Regions from separate parts of the Streptomyces sp. NPDC048353 genome, predicted to be linked through region 2. Evidence: riboswitches for the same ligand, from Rfam matches in the RefSeq annotation. Region 2 holds a riboswitch; the other holds the start of a gene.
The links. Region 2 has a riboswitch for ZMP and ZTP ahead of ACZ6RC_RS23065 (bifunctional 5,10-methylenetetrahydrofolate dehydrogenase/5,10-methenyltetrahydrofolate cyclohydrolase). Riboswitches for the same ligand answer to the same signal wherever they lie in the genome.
Positions count from the first base shown of each region.

Region 1: linked by a shared signal. The riboswitch ahead of ACZ6RC_RS07920 (serine hydroxymethyltransferase) and the one ahead of ACZ6RC_RS23065 (bifunctional 5,10-methylenetetrahydrofolate dehydrogenase/5,10-methenyltetrahydrofolate cyclohydrolase) in region 2 are both predicted to bind ZMP and ZTP.

Region 1 is NZ_JBVJGU010000002.1:548,478-559,944, reverse strand. It holds gene ACZ6RC_RS07950 (decaprenyl-phosphate phosphoribosyltransferase) at 1-314, opposite strand, end outside; gene ACZ6RC_RS07945 (phosphatase PAP2 family protein) at 311-847, opposite strand; gene ACZ6RC_RS07940 (FAD-binding protein) at 1,010-2,479, shown strand; gene ACZ6RC_RS07935 (decaprenylphospho-beta-D-erythro-pentofuranosid-2-ulose 2-reductase) at 2,494-3,249, shown strand; gene ACZ6RC_RS07930 (2'-5' RNA ligase family protein) at 3,295-3,885, opposite strand; gene trpS (tryptophan--tRNA ligase) at 3,980-4,993, opposite strand; gene ACZ6RC_RS07920 (serine hydroxymethyltransferase) at 5,221-6,489, opposite strand; ZMP/ZTP riboswitch at 6,564-6,653, opposite strand; gene rocD (ornithine--oxo-acid transaminase) at 6,760-7,965, shown strand; gene ACZ6RC_RS07910 (glutathionylspermidine synthase family protein) at 8,122-9,306, opposite strand; gene ACZ6RC_RS07905 (hypothetical protein) at 9,316-9,594, opposite strand; gene pdxR (MocR-like pyridoxine biosynthesis transcription factor PdxR) at 9,697-11,121, opposite strand; gene ACZ6RC_RS07895 (carboxymuconolactone decarboxylase family protein) at 11,168-11,467, shown strand, end outside.
Region 2 is NZ_JBVJGU010000006.1:247,632-259,098, forward strand. It holds gene ACZ6RC_RS23040 (TetR/AcrR family transcriptional regulator) at 625-1,248, opposite strand; gene ACZ6RC_RS23045 (CatB-related O-acetyltransferase) at 1,348-2,001, shown strand; gene ACZ6RC_RS23050 (macrolide family glycosyltransferase) at 2,088-3,257, shown strand; gene map (type I methionyl aminopeptidase) at 3,475-4,272, opposite strand; gene ACZ6RC_RS23060 (hypothetical protein) at 4,394-5,155, opposite strand; gene ACZ6RC_RS23065 (bifunctional 5,10-methylenetetrahydrofolate dehydrogenase/5,10-methenyltetrahydrofolate cyclohydrolase) at 5,416-6,246, opposite strand; ZMP/ZTP riboswitch at 6,319-6,424, opposite strand; gene ACZ6RC_RS23070 (putative leader peptide) at 6,561-6,689, shown strand; gene ACZ6RC_RS23075 (ABC transporter substrate-binding protein) at 7,040-8,110, shown strand; gene ACZ6RC_RS23080 (ABC transporter ATP-binding protein) at 8,117-8,944, shown strand; gene ACZ6RC_RS23085 (ABC transporter permease) at 8,941-10,080, shown strand; gene ACZ6RC_RS23090 (LLM class flavin-dependent oxidoreductase) at 10,146-11,467, shown strand, end outside.

The DNA.
Region 1 (11,467 bases), on a different contig from region 2:
CGGCATTTGACGGGGTGGGCGCGGTCGGCGTCGGCGTCGCGGGCGTCGTTGACGAGGTAGACGGCGGAGGCGGCGGCCGTGAAGAGGGCGAAGACGAGGGCGAGTCGGGCGGCGGTGTGCCAGGAGCCGAGCTGGCCGGCGGCGGCGGGGGCGGCGACGACGAGGAGGTTCTTGACCCACTGCCGGGGGCGTGCGGTGCGCAGGAGCCCGACGGGGAGGGCGAGCGCCCGCGGGCCCTCGGCGTACCGCCGTTCCCGTACGACGGCGGGCTTGTCGAGCAGTGCGGTCCCGGCGCCGCCGGGGTGCTCGGTCACGGTGTCCACCGCGGGCCCGGGGCCAGCCAGCGGCGGCCCGCGGTGGCCGTCGCGGCGCCGAGGAGGGCGCCCGCGGCCACGTCCGTGGGGTAGTGGACGCCGACGACGAGGCGGGAGAGGCACATCGCGGCGGCGGCCGGGACGAGCAGGCGGCGGCCCGGTGGGCGCAGGGTGCCGAGGGCGACGGCGGCGGCCGCGGCGGAGGTGGCGTGGGAGCTGGGGAAGGAGTGCCGGCCGGCCGTGCGGACCAGCGGCGCGTACGGCTCCGGGCCCGGCCGGGGCCGGCGTACCAGCCGTTTGACGGCCATGCTCGTGAGGTGGGCCGCGCCGATCAGGGCGGTGCCGCGCAGCCAGGCGATCCGGCGCTCCCGGTCCGCGGCGGCGCCCGTGAGCCCGGCGGCGAGCCAGAGGGCGCCGTGCTCGCCGGCGTACGACAGGGCGCGGGCGGCCGTCGCCACCGGTGGGCGGTGGCCGCAGCCGCGCAGGAGGGCCAGGAGTCGCCTCTCGGCCCCGGCCCAGTCCGCGTATCGCATCGAAACGCCGCCTCCCCGGTCACTCGGTCCGCCAGGGGCGACTCTGGCCCGAGGGGTGGCCGACCGCACGGCAATCTTTCCTGACACTCCTTTAATCACCCATTCGGCGAACCGAAGGGCAAACCAGGCATAAGCGATACTCGGGGCGATACGGTCGCCTTCATGGCTGCCGAGACCGTCACCGAGCCCCCACCCGCCGCCGCCGCGGAGCCGCCCCCCGGCGCCGAACCCCCGCCCGGCGCCGAGGTGCTGGACGATGCCGGGGTCCTGGACGGCGTCGAGGTGCTGGACGATGCCGAGCCCCTCACCGGGTGGGGGCGCACCGCGCCGACGCTCGCCCGGGTGTACCGGCCCCGCACTCCGCGGGAGGCGGCCGCCGCCGTCCGCGCGGGCGGCGCCCGCGGCTCCATCGCCCGGGGGCTCGGCCGGGCCTACGGCGACGCCGCCCAGAACGCCGGCGGCTCCGTCCTGGACATGACCGGGCTCGACCGCGTGCGTACCGTCGACGCCGTCGCCGGCGTCGTCGTCTGCGACGCCGGGGTCAGCCTGCACCGCCTGATGGAGGTGCTGCTGCCGCTGGGTTGGTTCGTCCCCGTCACCCCCGGGACCCGGTACGTCACCGTCGGCGGCGCGATCGGCGCCGACATCCACGGCAAGAACCACCACGTCTCCGGCTCCTTCAGCCGCCATGTCGCCTCGCTGGAACTCCTCACCGCCGACGGCCGCGTCCGCACCGTCGTCCCCGGCACCGACCTCTTCGACGCCACTGCCGGCGGCATGGGCCTGACCGGGGTGATCCTCTCCGCGACCCTCCGGCTCCTCCCGGTCGAGACCTCGCTCATGACGGTCGACACCGAACGGGCCACCGATCTCGACGACCTGATGGCCCGGCTCACCGCCGACGACCACCGCTACCGCTACTCCGTCGCCTGGATCGACCTGCTGGCGCGCGGCGCGGCGACCGGCCGCTCCGTCCTCACCCGCGGCGACCACGCGCCGTACGCCGCGCTCCCCCGCCGCGCCCGCCGCGCTCCCCTGGCCTTCCGGCCCGGGCGGCTCCCGGCCCCGCCCGCGCTCCTCCCCGAGGGGCTCCTCGGCCGCACCACCGTCGGCGTCTTCAACGAGCTCTGGTACCGCAGGGCCCCGCTCCGGCGGACCGGCGAGCTCCAGCGGCTCGCCACCTTCTTCCACCCGCTGGACGGCGTCCCGCACTGGAACCGGGTCTACGGCCGCGGCGGCTTCGTCCAGTACCAGTTCGTGGTCGGGTACGGACGGGAGGAGACGCTGCGCCGGGTGGTGCGGCGGATCGCCCGCCGCGGCTGCCCGTCGTTCCTCGCCGTCCTGAAGCGCTTCGGCGAGGGCGACCCGGGCTGGCTGTCCTTCCCGATGCCCGGCTGGACCCTCGCCCTGGACATCCCCGCCGGGCTCACCGGGCTCGGCGCCTTCCTCGACGAGCTGGACGAGGAGGTCGCGGCCGCCGGCGGCCGGGTCTACCTCGCCAAGGACTCCCGGCTGCGGCCGGACGTGCTGCACACGATGTACCCCCGGCTCGCCGACTTCCAGGCGCTGCGCGCCGAACTCGACCCCCGTTCGGTCTTCACCTCGGACCTGTCCCGTCGTCTCGCCCTCTGAGGAGCCTGATCGCCATGAAGGACGCCTTCGGCACCCCGCAGTCCCTGCTCGTACTCGGCGGCACGTCCGAGATCGCCCTCGCCACCGCCCGGCGGCTGATCGCCCGCCGCACCCGGACGGTCTGGCTGGCCGGGCGGCCCTCCCCCGACCTGGCGGCCGCCGCCGACGCGCTGCGGGCGCTGGGCGCGGACGTCCACGTCGTGCCCTTCGACGCGCTGGACCCCGAGTCGCACGAGGAGCGGCTCGGGAAGGTCTTCACGGAGGGCGACATCGACATGGTGCTGCTCGCCTTCGGGGTCCTCGGGGACCAGGCCCGCGACGAGTCCGACCCGCTCGCGGCCGTCCGGGTCGCCCAGACCAACTACACGGGGGCGGTCTCGGCGGGTCTGGTCTGCGCCCGGGCCCTGCAGTCGCAGGGGCACGGCTCGCTGGTGGTGCTCTCCTCGGTGGCGGGCGAGCGCGCCCGGCGCGCCAACTTCATCTACGGCTCGTCCAAGGCCGGTCTCGACGCGTTCGCGCAGGGACTCGGGGACGCGCTGTACGGGACCGGGGTGCACGTGATGGTCGTACGTCCCGGGTTCGTCCGCTCGAAGATGACGGCGGGACGCGAGGAGGCGCCGCTGGCGACGACCCCGGAGGCGGTCGCCACGGCGATCGAGCTGGGGCTGCGGCGCCGCTCGGAGACGGTCTGGGTGCCGGGGGCGCTGCGGGTGGTGATGTCGGCCCTGCGGCACGCGCCGAGGGCGCTCTTCCGGCGGCTGCCGGTCTGAAGGAGACCGGACGGGTCCGGGCCCGTGGGCCCCGGGCGGGTGGCGTCAGCCGGCGGCCGGGGTCGGGGTGTCGACCGGGGAGCCCTGGGCCGGGACGGCGGAGGCGGGGCGTCCGCCGCCGAAGCCGTACTCGTACAGCTTGCGCCACACGCCGTCCGCGCCCTGTTCGTAGAGCGCGAAGGAGGAGCAGGTCCACGCCGCCTCGAAGTCGGCCAGCTCGGCGTAGGCCCGGTCCATCGCCTCTTCGGAGATGCCGTGCGCGACGGTGACGTGAGGGTGGTACGGGAACTGCAGCTCGCGTACGAGCGGGCCGGAGGCGTCCCGGACGCGCTGCTGGAGCCAGGTGCAGGCCGAGACGCCCTCGGCGAGCTGGACGTAGACCACCGGCGACAGCGGGCGGAACGTGCCCGTCCCGCCGAGCCGCATCGGGAAGGGGCGGACCCCGGCGGCGACCTCGGTGAGGTGGGCCTCGATGGCGGGGAGCCGGGCGGGGTCCACCTCGGTCGGCGGGAGGAGGGTGACGTGCGTCGGGATGCCGTGCGCGGCGGAATCCCCGAAGCCCGCGCGCAGCTCTTGGAGCAGGCTGCCGAAGGGCTCCGGGACCGCGATCGAAACGCCGAGCGTTACGGTCCCCACGTCGTCTCTCCTCAATCGTCCGTGACGATGGTGCAGCCGCCAGTGTGCGGCCTGCACCACCTCTGTGGCCAGGGTCCTCGGACCGGGTCCTCGGTCAGTGCTTCGCGGGCAGGAAGCCCATCCGCTCATAGGTGCGGGCCAGGGTCTCGGCGGCGACCGCGCGGGCCTTCTCCGCGCCCTTGGCCAGGATGGAGTCCAGCGTCTCCGGGTCGTCCAGGTATTCCTGCGTCCGGGTCCTGAACGGCGTGACGAAGTCCACCATGACCTCGGCGAGGTCGGTCTTCAGCGCGCCGTACATCTTGCCCTCGTACCCCTGTTCCAGCTCCGGCACCGGCGTACCGGTGAGGGTGGAGAGGATGGTGAGGAGGTTGGAGACGCCGGGCTTGTTCTCGGGGTCGAAGCGGATCACCGTGTCGGTGTCGGTGACCGCGCTCTTGACCTTCTTCGCCGTGGTCTTCGGGTCGTCGAGGAGGTTGATCAGGCCCTTCGGCGTCGACGCCGACTTGCTCATCTTGATCGCCGGGTCCTGCAGGTCGTAGATCTTCGCCGTCTCCTTGAGGATGTACGGCGCCGGGATCGTGAACGTCTCGCCGAACCGGCCGTTGAAGCGCTCCGCGAGGTCGCGGGTCAGCTCGATGTGCTGGCGCTGGTCCTCGCCGACCGGGACCTGGTGGGCCTGGTAGAGCAGGATGTCGGCGACCTGGAGGATCGGGTACGTGAAGAGGCCGACGGTGGCCCGGTCGGCGCCCTGCTTGGCGGACTTGTCCTTGAACTGGGTCATGCGGGAGGCCTCGCCGAAGCCGGTGAGGCAGTTCATGACCCAGCCGAGCTGGGCGTGCTCGGGGACGTGGCTCTGGACGAAGAGCGTGCAGCGCTCGGGGTCGAGCCCGGCGGCCAGGAGCTGGGCGGCGGCGAGCCGGGTGTTCGCGCGGAGCTCGGCGGGGTCCTGCGGGACCGTGATCGCGTGCAGGTCCACCACCATGTAGAAGGCGTCGTGGGTCTCCTGCAGCGCGACCCACTGACGAACCGCACCGAGGTAGTTGCCGAGGTGGAACGAGCCTGCGGTGGGCTGGATTCCGGAGAGCACACGGGGAGGAACAGAGGCCATGTCCCACATTCTCTCAGGTGTCGGAGGCGATCCCGGACTACCGGAGCGCGGAAGGCGGGAGGAGGCCGATCGCGGCCGATGAGACGTTGGCCACAGGCACCGGTCCGGGGCCGTCGGAGGGGTGGCACGGGGCGGGCGCCGGGGCGGACGGGCGGGGGCCGCGGGGCGGGCGCCGGGGCCGAGGAGGGGCTCGCGCCGAGTCCCCCGCCGGTCCCGGCGTCCGTGGGTCAGACCGGGAGGCCGGGGGCCGGGTGGGCGGCCATCAGTTCGGCGACCTCGGCACGGATCGCGCGCAGGGCGTCCTCGTCACCGGAGCCGGCCGCCGCGACCCCGCGGTCGATCCAGGCGGCGACCCGCGCCATGTGCTCCGTGCCGAGGCCCCGGGAGGTGAGCGAGGGGGTGCCGATCCGGATGCCGGAGGGGTCGAAGGGCTTCCTGGGGTCGTAGGGAACGGTGTTGTGGTTGACGACGATCCCGGCCCGGTCGAGGGCCTTGGCGGCGATCTTGCCGGGGACGTCCCGGGAGGTCAGGTCCATCAGGATCAGGTGGTTGTCGGTGCCCCCGGAGACCAGGTCGAAGCCGCGGGCGAGCAGCGCGTCGGCGAGGGCCCCGGCGTTCGCGACGACCGCGTGCGCGTAGTCGCGGAAGGACGGCCGGGCGGCCTCGCGCAGGGCGACGGCGATGGCGGCGGTGGTCTGGTTGTGCGGGCCGCCCTGGAGGCCGGGGAAGACCGCCTTGTCGAGGGCCTTGGCGTGCTCCTCGCGGGACAGCAGCATGGCGCCGCGCGGGCCGCGCAGCGTCTTGTGGGTGGTCGTGGAGACCACGTCGACGTGCGGCACCGGAGAGGGGTGCGCGCCGCCCGCGATGAGCCCCGCGATGTGGGCGACGTCGGCGACGAGCACCGCGCCGGCCTCGCGGGCGATCTCGCCGAAGGCGGCGAAGTCGATGGTGCGGGGCAGCGCCGTGCCGCCGCAGAAGATCAGCTTGGGGCGCTCCTTGAGGGCGAGCTCCCGGACCTCGTCGAAGTCGACGAGCCCGGTGTCCCGGCGTACGCCGTACTGCACGCCCCGGAACCACTTCCCGGTCGCGGAGACGCCCCACCCGTGGGTGAGGTGGCCGCCCATCGGCAGGGCCATGCCCATGACGGTGTCGCCGGGCGCGGCGAAGGCGAGGTGGACGGCGAGGTTGGCCGGGGAGCCGGAGTAGGGCTGGACGTTGGCGTGGTCGGCGCCGAAGAGGGCCTTGGCGCGCTCGACGGCCAGGGTCTCGACGGGGTCGATGTTCTGCTGGCCCTCGTAGTAGCGGCGGCCGGGGTAGCCCTCGCTGTACTTGTTCTGCAGGACGGTGCCCGAGGCCTCGAGCACGGCCGGGGAGACGTAGTTCTCGCTGGGGATGAGCCGCAGGGTCTCGGCCTGCAGGCGCTCCTCGGCGCCGACGAGCGCGGCGAGTTCGGGGTCGGCGGCGGCGAGGGCGGGGTGCGGGGAGTGTGCGTTCACGGCGTTCCTCCGGGGCGTTCGGCGGTCCCGGGGCGCCGCGGCGACGCGCGGCGCCACACGGGAAGGGTCGGTTCCCGTGGTGCCCAGGCGGGCGGCACCTCGTGTGTCTGCCGCGCGCGGATCCACCGGGGTCGCTTCCCCGTACGCCAGTCGCCGCGCGTGCCCCGAGCGTAGCGGGCGCGCCGTCGGGCAGGTTTCCTCGTCCGGCATCCGAGCGACGATAAGAAAGGGGCACACCCACCCCCGGGCCGCAGGACGAACGGAGACCCCGTGTCGAGGACGCAAGACGCGATCGCTTCCGCGGAGGCGCACAGCGCACACAACTACCACCCCCTGCCCGTCGTCATCGCCTCGGCGGACGGCGCGTGGATGACCGATGTGGAGGGACGCCGCTATCTCGACATGCTCGCCGGATACTCGGCGCTCAACTTCGGGCACGGCAACCGCCGGCTGATCGACGCCGCGCGGGCCCAGCTGGAGCGGGTGACGCTCACGTCACGGGCGTTCCACCACGACCGGTTCGCGGAGTTCTGCGCGGGCCTCGCGGAGCTGTGCGGCAAGGAGATGGTCCTGCCGATGAACACGGGCGCGGAGGCGGTCGAGACGGCCGTGAAGACCGCGCGGAAGTGGGGGTACGAGGTGAAGGGCGTGCCGGACGGGCACGCGAAGATCGTGGTCGCGGCGAACAACTTCCACGGCCGTACGACGACGATCGTCAGCTTCTCCACGGACCACGAGGCGCGGGACCACTACGGCCCGTACACCCCCGGGTTCGAGATCGTGCCGTACGGGGATCTGACGGCGATGGAGGCGGCGGTCACCGCCCACACCGTCGCGGTGCTCCTGGAGCCGATCCAGGGCGAGGCGGGGGTGCTGGTCCCGCCGGCCGGATATCTGCGCGGGGTGCGGGAGTTGACCCGCTCGCGGAACGTGCTGTTCATCGTGGACGAGATCCAGTCGGGGCTCGGCAGGACGGGGCGGACGTTCGCCTGCGAGCACGAGGACGTGGTGCCGGACGTGTACCTCCTGGGCAAGGCGCTCGGCGGCGGTGTCGTCCCGGTCTCGGCGGTGGTGGCGGACCGTTCGGTGCTCGGGGTGTTCCGGCCGGGTGAGCACGGCTCGACGTTCGGCGGCAATCCGCTGGCGTGCGCGGTGGCCCTGGAGGTGGTGGCGATGCTGCGGACGGGCGAGTACCAGCAGCGCGCGGCCGAGCTGGGCGAGCACCTCCACGCCGAGCTGGGGCTGCTGGTGGGCGGCGGCGCGGTGGACGCGGTGCGCGGGCGCGGGCTGTGGGCGGGGGTGGACGTCCATCCGTCCCTGGGCACGGGCCGGGAGATCTCGGAGAAGCTGCTGGAGCGGGGGGTGCTGGTGAAGGACACGCACGGTTCGACGATCCGGATCGCTCCGCCGCTGGTGATCGGCAAGGAGGACCTGGACTGGGGTCTGGAGCAGCTGCGGGCGGTCCTGTCGGGCTGAGCCGAGCCGAGCGGCCCGGAGCCGGAGCGTCGTACGGCATCCGCCGGGAGCGGGTGCCGTACGACTCCGGTGAGCGGCAGGGTCGGACGGCTCCGGTGACCGGCAAAGTCGTACGGCTGCGGTCGTACGGCTCCGGTGGCGGGTGCGTCGGACGGGTCAGAGGATGACGTGCGGCAGGAAGCGGGCGTACTCGTCCGTCACCAGGCCCGCCGACTCGCGGATGCCGAGCCCCGCCGCCTCGTCCTCGACGACCCACGCGCCGAGCACGACCCGGTTGCCGTCGAAGTCGGGCAGCGCGGCGAGTCCCTGGTAGCAGCAGGGGTCCTCGCGGACGGCGGGCGGGGCGCCGGGCTCGTGGATCGTGACGCCCGCGCCCTCCCGGCCGAGGAGCGGCTTGGCGACGTAGCCGCCGTCCGCGGCCAGTTCGCGGGGTCCGTCGAGATACGCCGGCAGCAGGTTCGGGTGCCCCGGGTACAGCTCCCACAGGACCGCGAGCAGCGCCTTGTTGGACAGCAGCATCTTCCAGGCGGGCTCGATCCAGCAGGTGCTGCCCGTGCCGCCGCCGTTGTCGAGGGTGTCGAGGACGTAGGGGCCGAAGCGGTCGGTGGTCAGCCACTCCCACGGGTAGAGCTTGAAGCAGCTGCGGATGAAGCGGAGCCGGTCGTCGACGAAGCGGCCCGACAGCCGGTCCCAGCCGATACGTTCGACGGACAGGGCCTCGGTATCGAGCCCCGCCTGCTGGGCGGTCTCGCGCAGGTACGCGACCGTCATCAGGTCCTCGCCCAGTTCGTCCCCGTCGGAGTGGACGAAGTGCACCGGGCTGCCGGGCGGCAGCAGGGACGCCTGCCGCTTCCAGGCGTCGACGAGCCGCTCGTGGAGGGAGTTCCACTGGTCGGCGCCGGGGAAGCGCTCCTCCATCCAGAACCACTGCGGGCTCGCCGCCTCCACGAGGGAGGTGGGGGTGTCGGCGTTGTACTCCAGCATCTTCGCCGGGCCCGTGCCGTCGTAGCGCAGGTCGAAACGGCCGTAGAGGGAGGGGAGTTCGGCGCGGCGGCGCCAGGACTCCGCGACGAGGGCGATCAGGCGCGGGTCGGTCATCCCCAGATCGGCGAAACGGTTCTTCTCGACGATGTGGGCCGCCGCCGCCAGGCACATGGCGTGCAGCTCCTCGACGACCTCCTCCAGGGCCTCGACCTCGGGCAGGGTGAAGGAGTAGTACGCGCTCTCGTCCCAGTAGGGGCGCAGGGAGCCGTCGGGGTAGCGGGTCAGGGGGTAGACGAGCCCCTGCTCCTCCACGGTCCGCTGCCAGTCCGGCCGGGGTTCGATGGTGTGCCGTTCCATGGGGCCGGGTCAGCCGCCGCCCGAGCCGGAGCAGCCGAAGCCGCCGGAGTCGACGGCGGTCTTGTCGAAGCTGCCGCCGCTGACCTTGCCGCTGCTGACGCTGCCGCCGTAGTAGTACGTGCCGCGGGTGGTGCCGCCGCTGCCTCCGTCGCACTCGTAGCTGGGCAGCTTCTCCCGGGTCAGCGGGTCCACGCACCGCTTGTCCGGTTCCGATCCACAGGAGGTGATCGTCGCCGCGAGCACCCCCATACCGCCGAGCACCACCGTGCTCGACCTCAGCCTGCGCATGTCCGTCCTCCCCGTCGCCTGTCGCGACCGCACAGTCTAGGCCCGCGTCCGAAACCCTCCACACCGGCTCCGCCCACCCCTTACGGCATCCCCCTAGGCCCCCTAGGGAAGCACCCGGGAGAGCGCGGCCAGCGCGCCCGCCCAGGCGCTGTCCGGCGGGGTCGCGTAGCCGACGACCAGGCCGTCCAGGGTCGGGGTGACCTCGGGGTGGCGGAAGCGGTCGACGCCCAGCAGGGCGAGGCCCTGCCAGGCGGCCGAGCGCAGGACGTCGGGCTCGGAGCCCGGGGGGAGTTCGAGGACCGCGTGAAGGCCGGCCGCGATGCCGCTCACCCGCGTGGCCGGGGAGTGCGCGGCCACCGCCTCCACCAGCTGGTCGCGGCGCCGGCGGTAGCGCAGCCGCATGGCCCTGACGTGCCGGTCGTACGCCCCGGAGGCCAGGAACTCCGCGAACGTCAGCTGCTCCAGCGAGCTGGACACCCAGTCGACGGCCCCCTTGGCGGCCACCACCTCGTCGACCAGGCCCTCCGGCAGCACCATCCACGCCAGGCGCAGGCCGGGGGCGAGGGACTTGCTCGACGTGCCCAGGTAGACCACCCGCTCGGGGTCGAGGCCCTGGAGCGCGCCGACGGGCTGGCGGTCGTAGCGGAACTCGCCGTCGTAGTCGTCCTCCAGGACGAGCCCGCCCGAGGCCCGCGCCCAGTCGACGACGGCGGCGCGCCGGTCGGGCGTGAGCGCCCCGCCGAGCGGGAACTGGTGGGCGGCGGTCAGCAGGACCGCGCCGACGTCCTTCATCGCCGCCAGCTCCTCGGTCCTGGTGCCCCGTTCGTCGAACGGGAGCGCCGGGAGCCGCAGTCCCGCGCCGGTCAGCAGGTCCCCGTGCACGTCGAGTCCGTACGACTCGACCGCGACGGCCCGCACCTGCCGGGCGCGCAGCACCTGCCCCATGAGCATCAGGCCGTGCACGAACCCGGAGCAGACGACGATCCGCTCGGGCCGGGCGTACACCCCGCGGGCCCGGGCGAGGTACTCGGCGAGCACCGTCCGCAGCTCGATCCGCCCGCGCGGGTCGCCGTAGCCGAACGCCTCGTTCGGCGCGGCCGTCAGGGCCCGCCGGGAGGCCTTGAGCCACTCGGCGCGGGGGAAGGAGGCGAGATCGGGCACGCCGGGCTTCAGGCTGTACGTCGGCCGGGCGGTGGGCGGCCGGACGGCGGGCGTCCGGGCGGCGCCGGGGCGAGCGCCGGGGGCGGGCGGGCGGCGGGGGACGGACCGCCGGGCCACCCTCGTCCCGGAGCCCTGCCGGGCCGTGAGCCAGCCCTCGGCGACCAGTTCGGCGTAGGCGTCGGCGACGGTGTTGCGGGCCACCCCGAGGTCGACGGCGAGCGCACGCGACGAGGGGAGCCGTACGCCCGCCTCCAGTCTGCCGCTGCGGATCGCCTCCCGCAGGGCGTCCATCAGCCCCGTGCGCAGCGTGCCGCCACGGAGTTCCAGATGCAGGTCGGCACCGAAAGTGGCCCGGTCTTCCGCCATGGAAATGGACCATACTCCCCGGCCACCCCGCTCGTACGGTGACGGTATGACGACCTCGATGACACACGACTCCGCGCAGACCGAGTACGCCCACGAGCACGCGCCCCGGCTCTCGCTCGCCGAGCGGGTCCCGGAGTTCCACCGGGCGATGGTCCGGCTCGACGCGGCCGCCGCGCAGGGGCTGGACCCCACCCTCTTCCATCTGATCAAGATCCGCGCCTCGCAGATCAACCACTGCGCGTTCTGCGTCGACATGCACGCCAAGGACGCGCTCGCGGCGGGCGAGTCGGTCGAGCGGATCGTCCAGCTGTCCGCCTGGGAGGAGTCGCGCCACTTCTACACCGAG
Region 2 (11,467 bases):
TACGTACGACACGGACAGCCAGGCTTCACCCCCGCGCCTGATCGCTCACTGTGCGGTGGTGCCCAGTCACGCGGGGGTATGACGATCGGGACGTGGCGGATCCCACGGCTCAGACGTCCGTGTCTGTCAGACCTCCGGCCTACCCTGGATGCATGCCCCAGAGACCCACGCACAGAGAGCGCCCCGGACCGACTGCCCTTAACAACGCGATTCGCGGCCTGTGGGCCCGCGCGCACGGGGAGCAGCGGTCGCTCACCTCCGATGAGCAGCGGATCTACCAGGCTCTCGTCAGAGCCTGGACCAAGGCGATGGACACCGAGCAGCAACTCGCGGCTTAAGGTCCGGCCCGTGGCATTCCTCACAGGGCCCCGCGCACGGCCGTCGTCGTCCCGGACCACCTCCCGGACGCGAACGCGCAGCTCGGCGCGGCGTCCGCGGTGACCGACAGCGGGTGACCGAAAGGGCTGGTGTCGACACCGGTGCCGTCCTGGTCGGTGATGCCGGCCGCCCCCGCTCGGTCCTACCCCGCAGACGCGGTCCCCGCGCCTCGTCGGGTGAAGGTGACGTTCAAGACAGCAGGTAAACGCGGACAGGGACGGCCGCGTCGGATCGCCCTCCCGTCGATTACACGCTCTCTCCCCGACGGGAGAAGGCACCTCCGGCAGCCGCCAGGACTGCCGCTTCCGCGGCCCGTTCCGGGAGTTGTGGGTCGGGATCGGCACGCAGGAGCACCAGTTGGTGGTAGAGCGGAGCCGTAGCGGCGATCAGCAGGCTCCGCGCGTCCGTGTGCCGTGCGGGGAGTTCGCCTCGCTCGATGGCGCGCTCGACGAGGATCTCGCACTGGGCGTAGCGCTCCGTCCACAGCTGCGTCTGGGCCCGCGCAGCTTGTTCGGAGTGGAACGAGGCGGCCATGAGGGCGATGGCGAACGACGGCTGTAGGACCAGGGACTCCTGGATCTCGTGGTTGAGGGCCGTCAGATCGCCGCGCAGGGAGCCGGTGTCCGGCGGCTGCCAGTCGATCTCGCCGGCGGCGCCGATGACGTCGACGAGCAGGCCGCCGACATCGCGCCAACGCCGGTAGACCGTGGCTCTGTGCACTCCGGCCCGCGCCGCGACACCCTCCACCGTGAGTCCTTCGTGACCGCCCTCGGCGAGTTCGGCGCGCACCGCATCGAGGACTTGGGCGCGGATGCGGGCGCTGCGACCACCCGGACGGCGGTCCGGCGTCGTTTCCAGTGAGTCTGTCATCGGCAGTCAGTATCCGGTTGATCAGGACGGCAGGGCTGTGCCAGCATCTTAACGCGACAGTTGTCGCTCCACATTTCCGGGAGAGGAACCGCCTCCACGATGCCGCCCGTTCCTGCCGACCCCACCGTGCTCCACCCGATGCCCGAGCACCCGCGCGTGGTTCTGCTCAAGCCGTTGGTGCAGTCGCCGCTGATCGAGGTCGGGGACTTCACCTACTACGACGATCCTGATGATCCGACCGCGTTCGAGACGCGCAACGTCCTGTACCACTACGGTCCCGAGCGGCTTGTCATCGGCAAGTACTGCGCGCTGGGGACGGGCACCCGATTCATCATGAACGGCGCCAACCACCGCATGGACGGCCCTTCCACCTTCCCGTTCCCCACCATGGGGGGCTCCTGGGCGGAGCACTTCGACCTGATCACCGGTCTGCCCAGCCGGGGCGACACGGTCGTCGGCAACGACGTGTGGTTCGGCCACGGCGCCACGGTCATGCCCGGTGTACGCATCGGTCACGGCGCGATCGTCGCCGCCGGAGCGGTGGTCACCGGCGACGTCCCCGACTACGGCATCGTCGGCGGCAACCCGGCCCGGCTCATCCGCACCCGCTACGACGCCGCGGACATCGCCCGGCTCCTCGCCGTGGCGTGGTGGGACTGGCCGTTGCGGCACATCACCAGGCACGTACGGACGATCATGTCCGGCACCGTCGCCGAGATGGAGGAGGCCGCCGCGGGGATCGATCAGGCCTGACACCGCGTCCTCGCCACACCGCCCGGCACCGGTCCCGTGCCAGAAACGAGTGATCGCCCGTGTCTTCTCGCCCCGCCCACATCGCGATGGTCGGCATCCCCATCGTCAGCCATGTTTTGCCCAGCCTCGCGCTCATCCGCGAGCTGGTGGCCCGCGGGCACCGGGTCACCTACGCCAACGACCCGTTCGTGGCCGACCGGATCGAGTCCGCCGGCGCGGAGCTGGTGCCGTGCACCTCCACGCTGCCCGTCGCGGACAACGACTGGCCTGCCGATCCCATCGCCGCGGCAAGCCTCTTCCTGGACAACGCCGTCCAAGCGCTCCCCCAACTACGAGCCGCCTACGACGACGATCCGGCCGACCTGTACCTCTACGACATCGGCGCCTATGCCGCGCGCGCCCTCGCCGAGGCGCAGGGCCGTACCCTCGTGCAGCTGTCCCCGACATTCGTCAGCTGGGACGGCTACCAGGAGGAAGTCGCGGCGCAGCTGCGGAAGCTGCCGGGCGCCGACGCGTACCGGGACAGGTTCGCGCGGTGGCTCGCCGGGTGCGGGGCGAGCACCACGGACGTGGGCACGTTCTCCGGCCCACCCGCCCGTGCCCTCGCCCTGATCCCGCGAGCGATGCAGCCGCACGCCGACCGAGTCGACACCGACACGGTGACCTTCGTCGGCCCTTGCTTCGACACCCGAGCGGACACGGACGGCTGGACCCGCCCGACGGCCGCGGACAACGTCCTGCTGATCTCGCTCGGTTCGGCGTACACGCGCCGGCCCGCGTTCTACCGCCAGTGCATCGCCGCCTTCGGCGACCTGCCCGGCTGGCACGTCGTACTCCAGATCGGCACGTACACCGACCCCGAGGAACTCGGCACCATCCCGCCCAACGTCGAGGTGCACTCCTGGGTCCCGCAGCGGGCGGTCCTGGAAAGGGCCGACGCCTTCGTCACCCATGCCGGCATGGGCGGCTGCGGCGAAGGGCTCCTCGCCGGCGTTCCCATGATCGCCGTGCCGCAGGGTGCCGAGCAGTTCATGAACGCCGACCGACTCGTGGAACTCGGCGTCGCCCGCCGGGTGGACACCGCCGACGCCACCGCCGAGACCCTCCGCGCGGCCCTGAACGACCTGGTCACAGATCCGGAACGCCTGGACCGATCCGTGCAGTTGCAGGCCGCCGCCCGGGCCGAGGGCGGCACCTCGCGCGCTGCTGACCTCATCGAGGACATCCTGGCCGCCAACGAGGACCTCGCGCCCTGACAGCTCCTCCAGTCAGCCGAGCAAGGGTTCCGGGCCCTTCCGGCCCGGCCGCGGACGTGGGCCACTGACCTGCCCGCCACAGCGGAAGTGATCAAAAAGGCCCCCGGGCCATGCGCCGATCATGTGCCGATCACGCCCCGATCCCCCGGAAGTCGGGCGGCGAGCGGCGGGGTAGCGGCGGGCCATGGGCGGGGTGGCCGGCCGGAGCTCGGGGACGTCAGCCCTGCGCTTGCGTCGGCGTCGGCGGCGTCGGCAACGTTAGGATAACGGCCCCGTCCTCGGTGATGGCGATCGTGTGCTCGCTGTGTGCCGCTCGACAGCCCGTCGCGCTTCGGAGCGTCCAGCCATCGGCGTCGACGACCAGTTCGGCGGTGTCGGCCATGACCCACGGCTCCAGCGCCAGCAGGAGTCCGGGGCGGAGTTTGTAGCCGCGGCCGGGTCGCCCGGTGTTCGCGACGTGCGGGTCCTGGTGCATCGTCGATCCGATGCCGTGCCCTCCGAATTCAGTGTTGATCTTGTATCCGGCCTGCCCGAGGACGGTGCCGATGGCGTGCGAGATGTCGCCGATGCGGGCTTCGGGGCCGGCGGCGGCGATCCCCGCGGCCAGTGCGCGTTCGGTCGCCTTGATCATCGCGATGCTCTCCGCGGGCTGCGCGTCGCCGACGACGAAGCTGATGGCGGCATCGGCCGCGACTCCCCGCCGGGAGACGGCAAGGTCGAGTGTGAGCAGGTCACCGTCGGCGAGCGTGTAGTCGTAGGGGCGTCCGTGGAGCACCGCATCGTTGACGGCCGTGCAGATGTAGTGGCCGAACGGGCCGCGCCCGAAGGACGGCGCGTAGTCGACGTAGCAGGACGAGGCCCCCGCCTCGACGATCATGGTCTTGGCCCACCGGTCGATGTCCAGGAGATTCGCGCCGACCGCGCTCCGGCCCTTCAGTGTGTGCAGGATGTCTGCGACCAGAGCGCCCGCGTCTCGCGCCCGGGCCAGCTGGGCGGGGTTCAGAATCTCGATCATGTGCCGCTTCTCTCCATGGAACCAATAACTATACCGGTAAAACTATACCGGTATTTAAATGGTGCCTGAGTGTCCGTCGGCAGGGTGATCGACCCTCTGGTCGCCTCCTCGCATCAGCCGGTCAGAGGAGCGGGGCCGTGAGCTTGCGGTCCCGCTCCGGGGTGTCGCGTGCGCCGTGGGCGGCGAGGCTGCAGGCCACCGTGTCGGAGCCGAGGAGATAGCTGGTGCGGTACGGGTACTGGACGAAGGTGGTCCAACGGGTGCCGAGCGGCTGGTCGGCCGCCTTGCGGCGCAGCGGCTCCCGGCAGAGCCGTGCCGCCGATTCCCGTACGTCCCGGTCCGAGAGGAGGTCGCCGGTCAGCCTCAGCACGGTGACGAGCTGGGCGTCGTGGGGGCGATGGCAGGCGCGCCGGGTGACCGTGCCGGGCGCGGACCGGTCGAAGTCGAAGCACTCACCCGCCCGGAGCCGGTCGTAGGGCAGGGCGGACGGCGCGGGGTCGGGGCGGCGCTCGGGGCGCCTGGTCGCCGTCGAGGCGGAGGGCGACACCCCGGAAGGGGCCGAGGCCGACGACGGTGCCGTGGCAGAAGCCGTGGCCGAGGGGGCGGCGGGGGAAGCGGAGGGCGAGGCGGGGGCGGTGGGCGAGGGCCGGCGCGTGGCGATCCCGCCCAGCGGGGCGGGCTCCTGCGCGCCGGCCTGCGTCGTCCGATCGGTCCGGCCGGCCGCGTCGGCCCGGCCGGCCTTCGCGTCCCCCGGCGGCGTTCGGCCACCCGCGTCACGGCTCACGACCAGCGCGGCCGCCGCCAGGGCGACCGCGAGGACGAGCAGGACCGGCAGGAAGAGGTTCCGCAGGGGCGACGAGGGGTCGGCGGAGAACGGGGCCATACGGACCAGGGTCACCCGAGAACGGCCGGCTCGCCTACTCTGCGGGCAAGTTGCAGCAGGTCTCGTACAGAACCGTGACAATCACTCCCCGCGCCACGACTGTTCACGTCGTCGTCTCTGTGCTATCGAACGCATCCCCCACCAGCGCGGGTCGCAGGGCGTCAGCGCCTCGGCGTTCGCGGCCCGGGCTTGCGCGTGACGGTGCCGGAACCGCCCCCGCCGCCGGCGTCGCGGGCCCGGCGGGACTTTCCGGACGCGCCCTAGAGGCCCAGCTGGCGTTCGGCGGCCTCGACCGTCTGGGCGAGGAGGACCGCGATCGTCATGGGGCCCACTCCGCCCGGGACCGGGGTGATCAGGGAGGCCCGTTCGGCGGCGGACGCGAAGTCGACGTCGCCGACGTTGCCCGGGTTGTAGCCGGCGTCGATGACGACCGCGCCGGGCTTGATGTCCTCGCCCTTGAGGAAGTTCGGCTTCCCGACCGCGGCGACCAGGACGTCCGCCTCGCGGACGACGGAGGGGAGGTCGGTGGTACGGGAGTGGCAGTACGTCACGGTGGCGTCGCGGCCGAGCAGGAGCAGGCCCGCGGGCTTGCCCAGGATCGCGGAACGGCCGACGACGACGGCGCGCTTGCCGCTCAGAGCGACCTCGTACGCGTCGAGCAGCCGCATGATCCCGCCGGGCGTGCAGGAGACGAAGCCGGGCAGTCCGAAGCCCATCGCCGCGAACGAGGCCATGGTGACGCCGTCGACGTCCTTCGCGGGGGCTATCGCCTCGAAGGCGGCGCGCTCGTCGATGTGCGGGCCGACGGGGTGCTGCAGGAGGATGCCGTGGACCTCGGGGTCCTCGGAGAGCGCGGTGATCGCGGCGACCAGTTCCGCCGTCGTGGTGGAGGCGGGCAACTCCACGTGGCGGGAGCGGATTCCGGCCTTCGCGCAGCGGTTCTGCTTCATCCGTACGTAGGTGACGGAGGCCGGGTCCTCGCCGACGAGGACGGTCGCGAGGCAGGGCGTGACGCCGGTGCGGCGGGTGATCTCGGCGGCGCGGACGGCGGTCTCCTCGACCGTACGGCGGGCGAGCGCGGTGCCGTCCATGAGGGCGGCGGTGCTGCTGGGGGTAGCGCTGACACGGGACACAAGCCACTCCTGGGCGTCATCGAGAACACGGTCGATCGCCCAGGCGCACGGCAGCGCGGTTCCGCGCGGGTGCGCGGTGTCCACGGAGCCGCTCCCCGGTGGTGATCCACCTCAAGCGCCAGTCACGGCCCGCGCCCACTCTACGCGAGGGCCCCGGAACGGCTCCGTGCCAGGCGCTCGACCCCCCGCCGAACCCCTCGACATCACGCCGAAGCAGGGCCCCTCGCCTCTCCGCACGTCCGCCCCGGGAATGCGCAAGGTGAGACGTAACAATGCGTACATTGACGGGGAACGGGCCTGCTGCCAGGATCCTGCTTGTGAGCCAGTCCGAGGATTTCGTAGCGCGCCTGCACGTCGATCTGCGACGCCAGGCCAGCGCCATCTGTGCCGCCTGTCGATAGACCCCGCGGCCCCTTTCCTCTCCTCCCATGCCCCGGCCCGACCGGGCAGGTGAACGCTCGCGGGACCGCACGTCCGTACTCCGTCATAGCTCATGTCCCGCCCGGAACAGCCCGCATCGCGTCAGGCGTCCCACCCGTGCGCGCCTCGTGAACGACGGCGCGCACCGCGCCCCGCGGACTCCCGTGTGACAGGACATTCCGACGGTTGAATTCCCCCGAATTCCGTCGGCCCCTTACTGCCGTTTTTCGTCTATCCCCGCACCGGCACACCTCGGGCGATTTCCCCTGCCCTTTTTCGCGCCCCGGCCGATTCCTTCGTTCAGCACCTCCGATCCCGAACAGGACCTTCCATGGCCCCGACCGCATCGACCCGACGACAATTCCTCACCCTTCTCGGCCTGTCCGCCGCCGCCGTCGGCTGCGGCACGGCCCTGGGCGGCGGTTCCTCCACCACGGGGCAGACCAGGACGCTCCGTTATCAGGGGTGGGCGGGCACGGTCACCCTGCCGGAACTGGCCGCGGACCTCGGCTATCTGGAGGACGTGAAGCTGGAGTGGGTCGGCAACACCATCAGCGGTCCGCAGGACATCCAGTCCGCGGCCACCGGCCAGACCGACTTCGGTGGCGCGTTCAACGGCGCCGTGGTCAAGCTCGCCGCGAACAACAGCCCCGTCAAGGCCGTCATCAGCTACTACGGCGCCGACAAGCACGCGTACAACGGCTACTACGTCCTCGCCGACAGTCCCCTCCGCTCGGCGCGTGACCTGCCGGGCAAGAAGGTCGGGATGAACACCCTCGGCGCCCACGCCGAGGCGATGCTCGACATCTACCTACGACGCGCCGGCCTGTCCGCGGCGGAGGCGGGCAAGGTCGAACCGCTGGTCGTGCCCCCGGTCAACACCGAGCAGTCGCTGCGCCAGAGGCAGATCGACGTGGCCGTGCTCGGCGGCATCCTGCGTGACAAGGCGCTGGCCACGGGCGGCATACGGCCGCTGTTCACGGACTTCCAGCTGCTCGGGGCGTTCAGCGCCGGCACGTTCGTGATGACGGACCGCTTCCTGGAGCGGAATCCGGACACGGCAAGGACGTTCGTCACCGGAGTGGGCAAGGCCATCGAGTGGTCCCGAACCACCCCCCGGGCCGAGGTCGTCGCCCGGATGACGGAGATCGTCGAGAAGCGCGGCCGCAACGAGGACAGCACGCCCCTGAAGTACTGGCAGTCCTTCGGTGTCGCCGAGAAGGCGGGGCTGATCACCGGCAAGGAACTCCAGCTGTGGATCGACTGGCTGGCCGAGCGCGGGGACATCGACCGGGGCCGCGTGAAGCTCGCGGATCTGTACACCAACGAGTTCAACGCCGCCGCCGGCACCCGGTGGCCGTCCGCCGCCACCTCGGCCCCGGCCGCTCAGGGAAGGAGCTGATCCCCCGTGACACAGCCCACCGCCGCCCCGCCGAAGATCGCTTTCGAGGGCGTACGCAAGACCTTTCCGCTCAAGGGCGGGAGCACGGAACTGGCCGCGCTCGACGGCGTGGACCTGGAGATCGCGGCCGGCGAGTTCGTCGTGGTCGTCGGCCCCAGCGGCTGCGGCAAGTCGACGCTCCTCGACCTGCTCGCCGGTCTCACCCGCCCCGACGGCGGCCGGGTCCTCCTGGACGGGGAACCGGTGACCGGGCCCGGCCTCGACCGCGGCATCGTCTTCCAGCAGTACGCGCTGCTGCCCTGGCGCACCGCGCAGGGGAACGTCGAGTTCGGCCTGGAGGCGACCGGGGTCCCCCGGCGCGAACGCGCCCGCCGGGCCCGGGAGTTCCTCGATCTGGTCGGCCTCTCCGGGTTCGAGTCGCGGCACCCGCACGAGCTGTCGGGCGGGATGCGGCAGCGGGTGGCGATCGCCCGCAGTCTCGCGTACGACCCCGACGTCCTGCTGATGGACGAGCCGTTCGCCGCGCTCGACGCCCAGACGCGGGAGTCCCTCCAGGACGAACTGCTCCGCATCTGGGAGCGCACCGGCAAGACGATCGTCTTCATCACGCACGGCATCGAGGAGGCCGTCTACCTGGGCGGCCGGGTGGCGGTCATGACGTCCCGGCCCGGCCGCATCAAGCAGGTGGTGCCGATCGAGTTCACCTCCCGCACCGCGACGGACGACCTGCGCTCCAGCCCCGAGTTCGCACGCCACCGGCACGAGATCTGGTCCCTGCTGCACGACGAGGTGGCCAAGGCCCAGCAGGAAGAGAAGGAAGGTGTCACCGTATGAGCCCCGCGACCGGTACGCGCACCCCCACCGAGCAGTCCGTGACCCCGACCGACACCACCGCCCCGACCGCGGCGACCGGCCCGACCGAGACCGCCGACACCGCCGCCCCGACCGTGGCCGCCGGGACAACCGGCCCGACCGAGACCGCCGAGACCACCGGCCCGACCGTGGCCGCCGGGACAACCGGCCCGACCGAGACCGCCGAGACCACCGGCCCGACCGTGGCCACCGGCCCGACCGTGGCCGCCGGGACGGCCGAAGCGGTGGCCGAGGCGGCGGCGGACGCGGTCTCCACGCCGCGGAAGGCCGCGGCGGCGGGAGCCCTCCGCGCGCCGCACGGCGGGGCCGCTGCCGCACGGGCCACCGGACGCCGCGCGGTCCGCCTCCTGCGGACCGCCGCCGTCAAGTCGGTGGCGGTCCTCGGGCTCCTCCTGCTCTGGGAGACCGCGCCCCGCCTCGATCTGGTCGACCGCACCTTCCTGCCGCCGTTCAGCGAGATCGCCACGGCCTGGTGGCAACTTGCCGCCGACGGGCAGCTCGCGGAGAACACCGGGGCCAGCCTGACGCGGTCGTTCAGCGGCTTCGGCATCGCCGTGGCCGTGGCCGTCCCGCTCGGCCTGCTGATCGGCTGGTACAAGCCCGTCGCGAACGTCCTCGGCCCGCTGCTGGAACTCTTCCGCAACACCGCCGCGCTCGCCCTGCTCCCGGTCTTCGTCCTGCTGCTCGGGATCGGCGAGACGTCCAAGATCTCCATCGTCGTCTACGCCTGCACCTGGCCGATCCTGCTCAACACCATCAGCGCCGTACGCCATGTCGATCCGACGCTCCTGCGGCTGGCGAAGTCGATGGACCTGTCGGCGCCGCGCCTGTTCCAGAAGGTGATCCTGCCCGCCTCGGTGCCCGTCGTCTTCACCGGCATCCGGCTGGCCGGAGCGGTGTCCATCCTGGTGCTGGTCGCGGCCGAGATGATCGGCGCCAAGGCCGGGCTCGGCTATCTGATCAACGCGTCGCAGTACAACTTCGCGATCCCGCAGATGTACGCGGGGATCATCACCATCTCGGCCATCGGCGTGGCCTTCAACCAACTCCTCGTGGCCGTGGAGCGACGGCTCAGCTCCTGGCGCCTGCCCGCCTGACGGCCCGCCCCGCCATCCCGCCCCGTAAGGGCCGCGCGCCCTCCCCTCTCACGCCTAGGACCACCATGCCCGCCACACCCCCGCCCCGCCGGCTGCACCTCAACGCCTTCCTGATGAACGCCGGCCACCACGACGCCGCCTGGCGGCACCCGCTGACCCAGCCGGAGCGGGTCACCGACCTCGCCTACTTCCAGCAGCTCGCCCGGACCGCCGAGCGCGGCAGACTCGACTCGATCTTCTTCGCGGACGGCCTGGCGCTGTGGGGCAACGTGCGCCACAACGCGCTCGGCGGCTTCGAGCCGCTGACCCTGCTGTCCGCGCTGGCCGCGGTGACCGAGCGCGTCGGCCTGATCGCCACCGTCTCCACCACCTTCAACGAACCGTTCCACACCGCCCGCAAGTTCGCCTCCCTCGACCACATCAGCGGGGGCCGTGCGGGCTGGAACATCGTCACCTCCGGGACGGTGAACGAGGCCCGCAACTTCGGGCAGGAGGAACACCTCGAGCACGGCCTGCGCTACGAACGGGCCCGGGAGTTCGTCGAGGTTGCCACCAAGCTGTGGGACAGCTGGGAGGACGACGCGATCCTGCTCGACCGCGAGCGCGGCCTCTACGCCGACACCGACAAGGTGCGGGAGATCGACCACCGCGGTCCGTACTTCGGTGTCCGGGGTCCGCTGAACGTGCCGCGCTCCCCGCAGGGCCACCCGCTGCTCGTGCAGGCCGGGTCGTCCGAGGACGGCAAGGAGTTCGCCGCCCGGTACGCCGAGGCCGTGTTCACCGCGCAGCAGACACTCGCCGACGGACAGACCTTCTACAAGGACCTCAAGAGCCGGCTGGCCCGCTACGGCCGCGACGAGAACGCACTGAAGATCCTCCCCGGCATCTGCCCCGTCATCGGATCCACCGAGGCGGAGGCCCGCGCCCTGGAGCGGGAGCTGACCGACCTCCAGGTGCCGGAGTACGGGCTCGCCCAGCTGTCGGGGATGCTCGGCACGGACCTGACCGGACTGCCCCTGGACGGTCCGTTGCCCGACCTGCCCGAGGAGCGGGACATCAACGGCAACAAGAGCCGCTTCACGCTCGTCGCCGAACTGGCCCGGCGCGACGGCCTGTCACTGCGCGCACTCATCGCCCGGCTCGGCGGCGGTCGCGGCCACCGGGTCTTCGCGGGGACACCCGAGCAGATCGCCGACCAGCTGCAGGAGTGGTTCACCGAAGGCGCGGCCGACGGCTTCAACATCATGCCGCCGCACCTCCCGGGCGGGCTCGACGACTTCGTCGACCAGGTCGTCCCGATCCTCCAGCGTCGGGGCCTGTTCCGTACGGAGTACACCGGCCGCACCCTCCGCGACCACTACGGGCTGCCGCGGCCCGCCAACCGGCT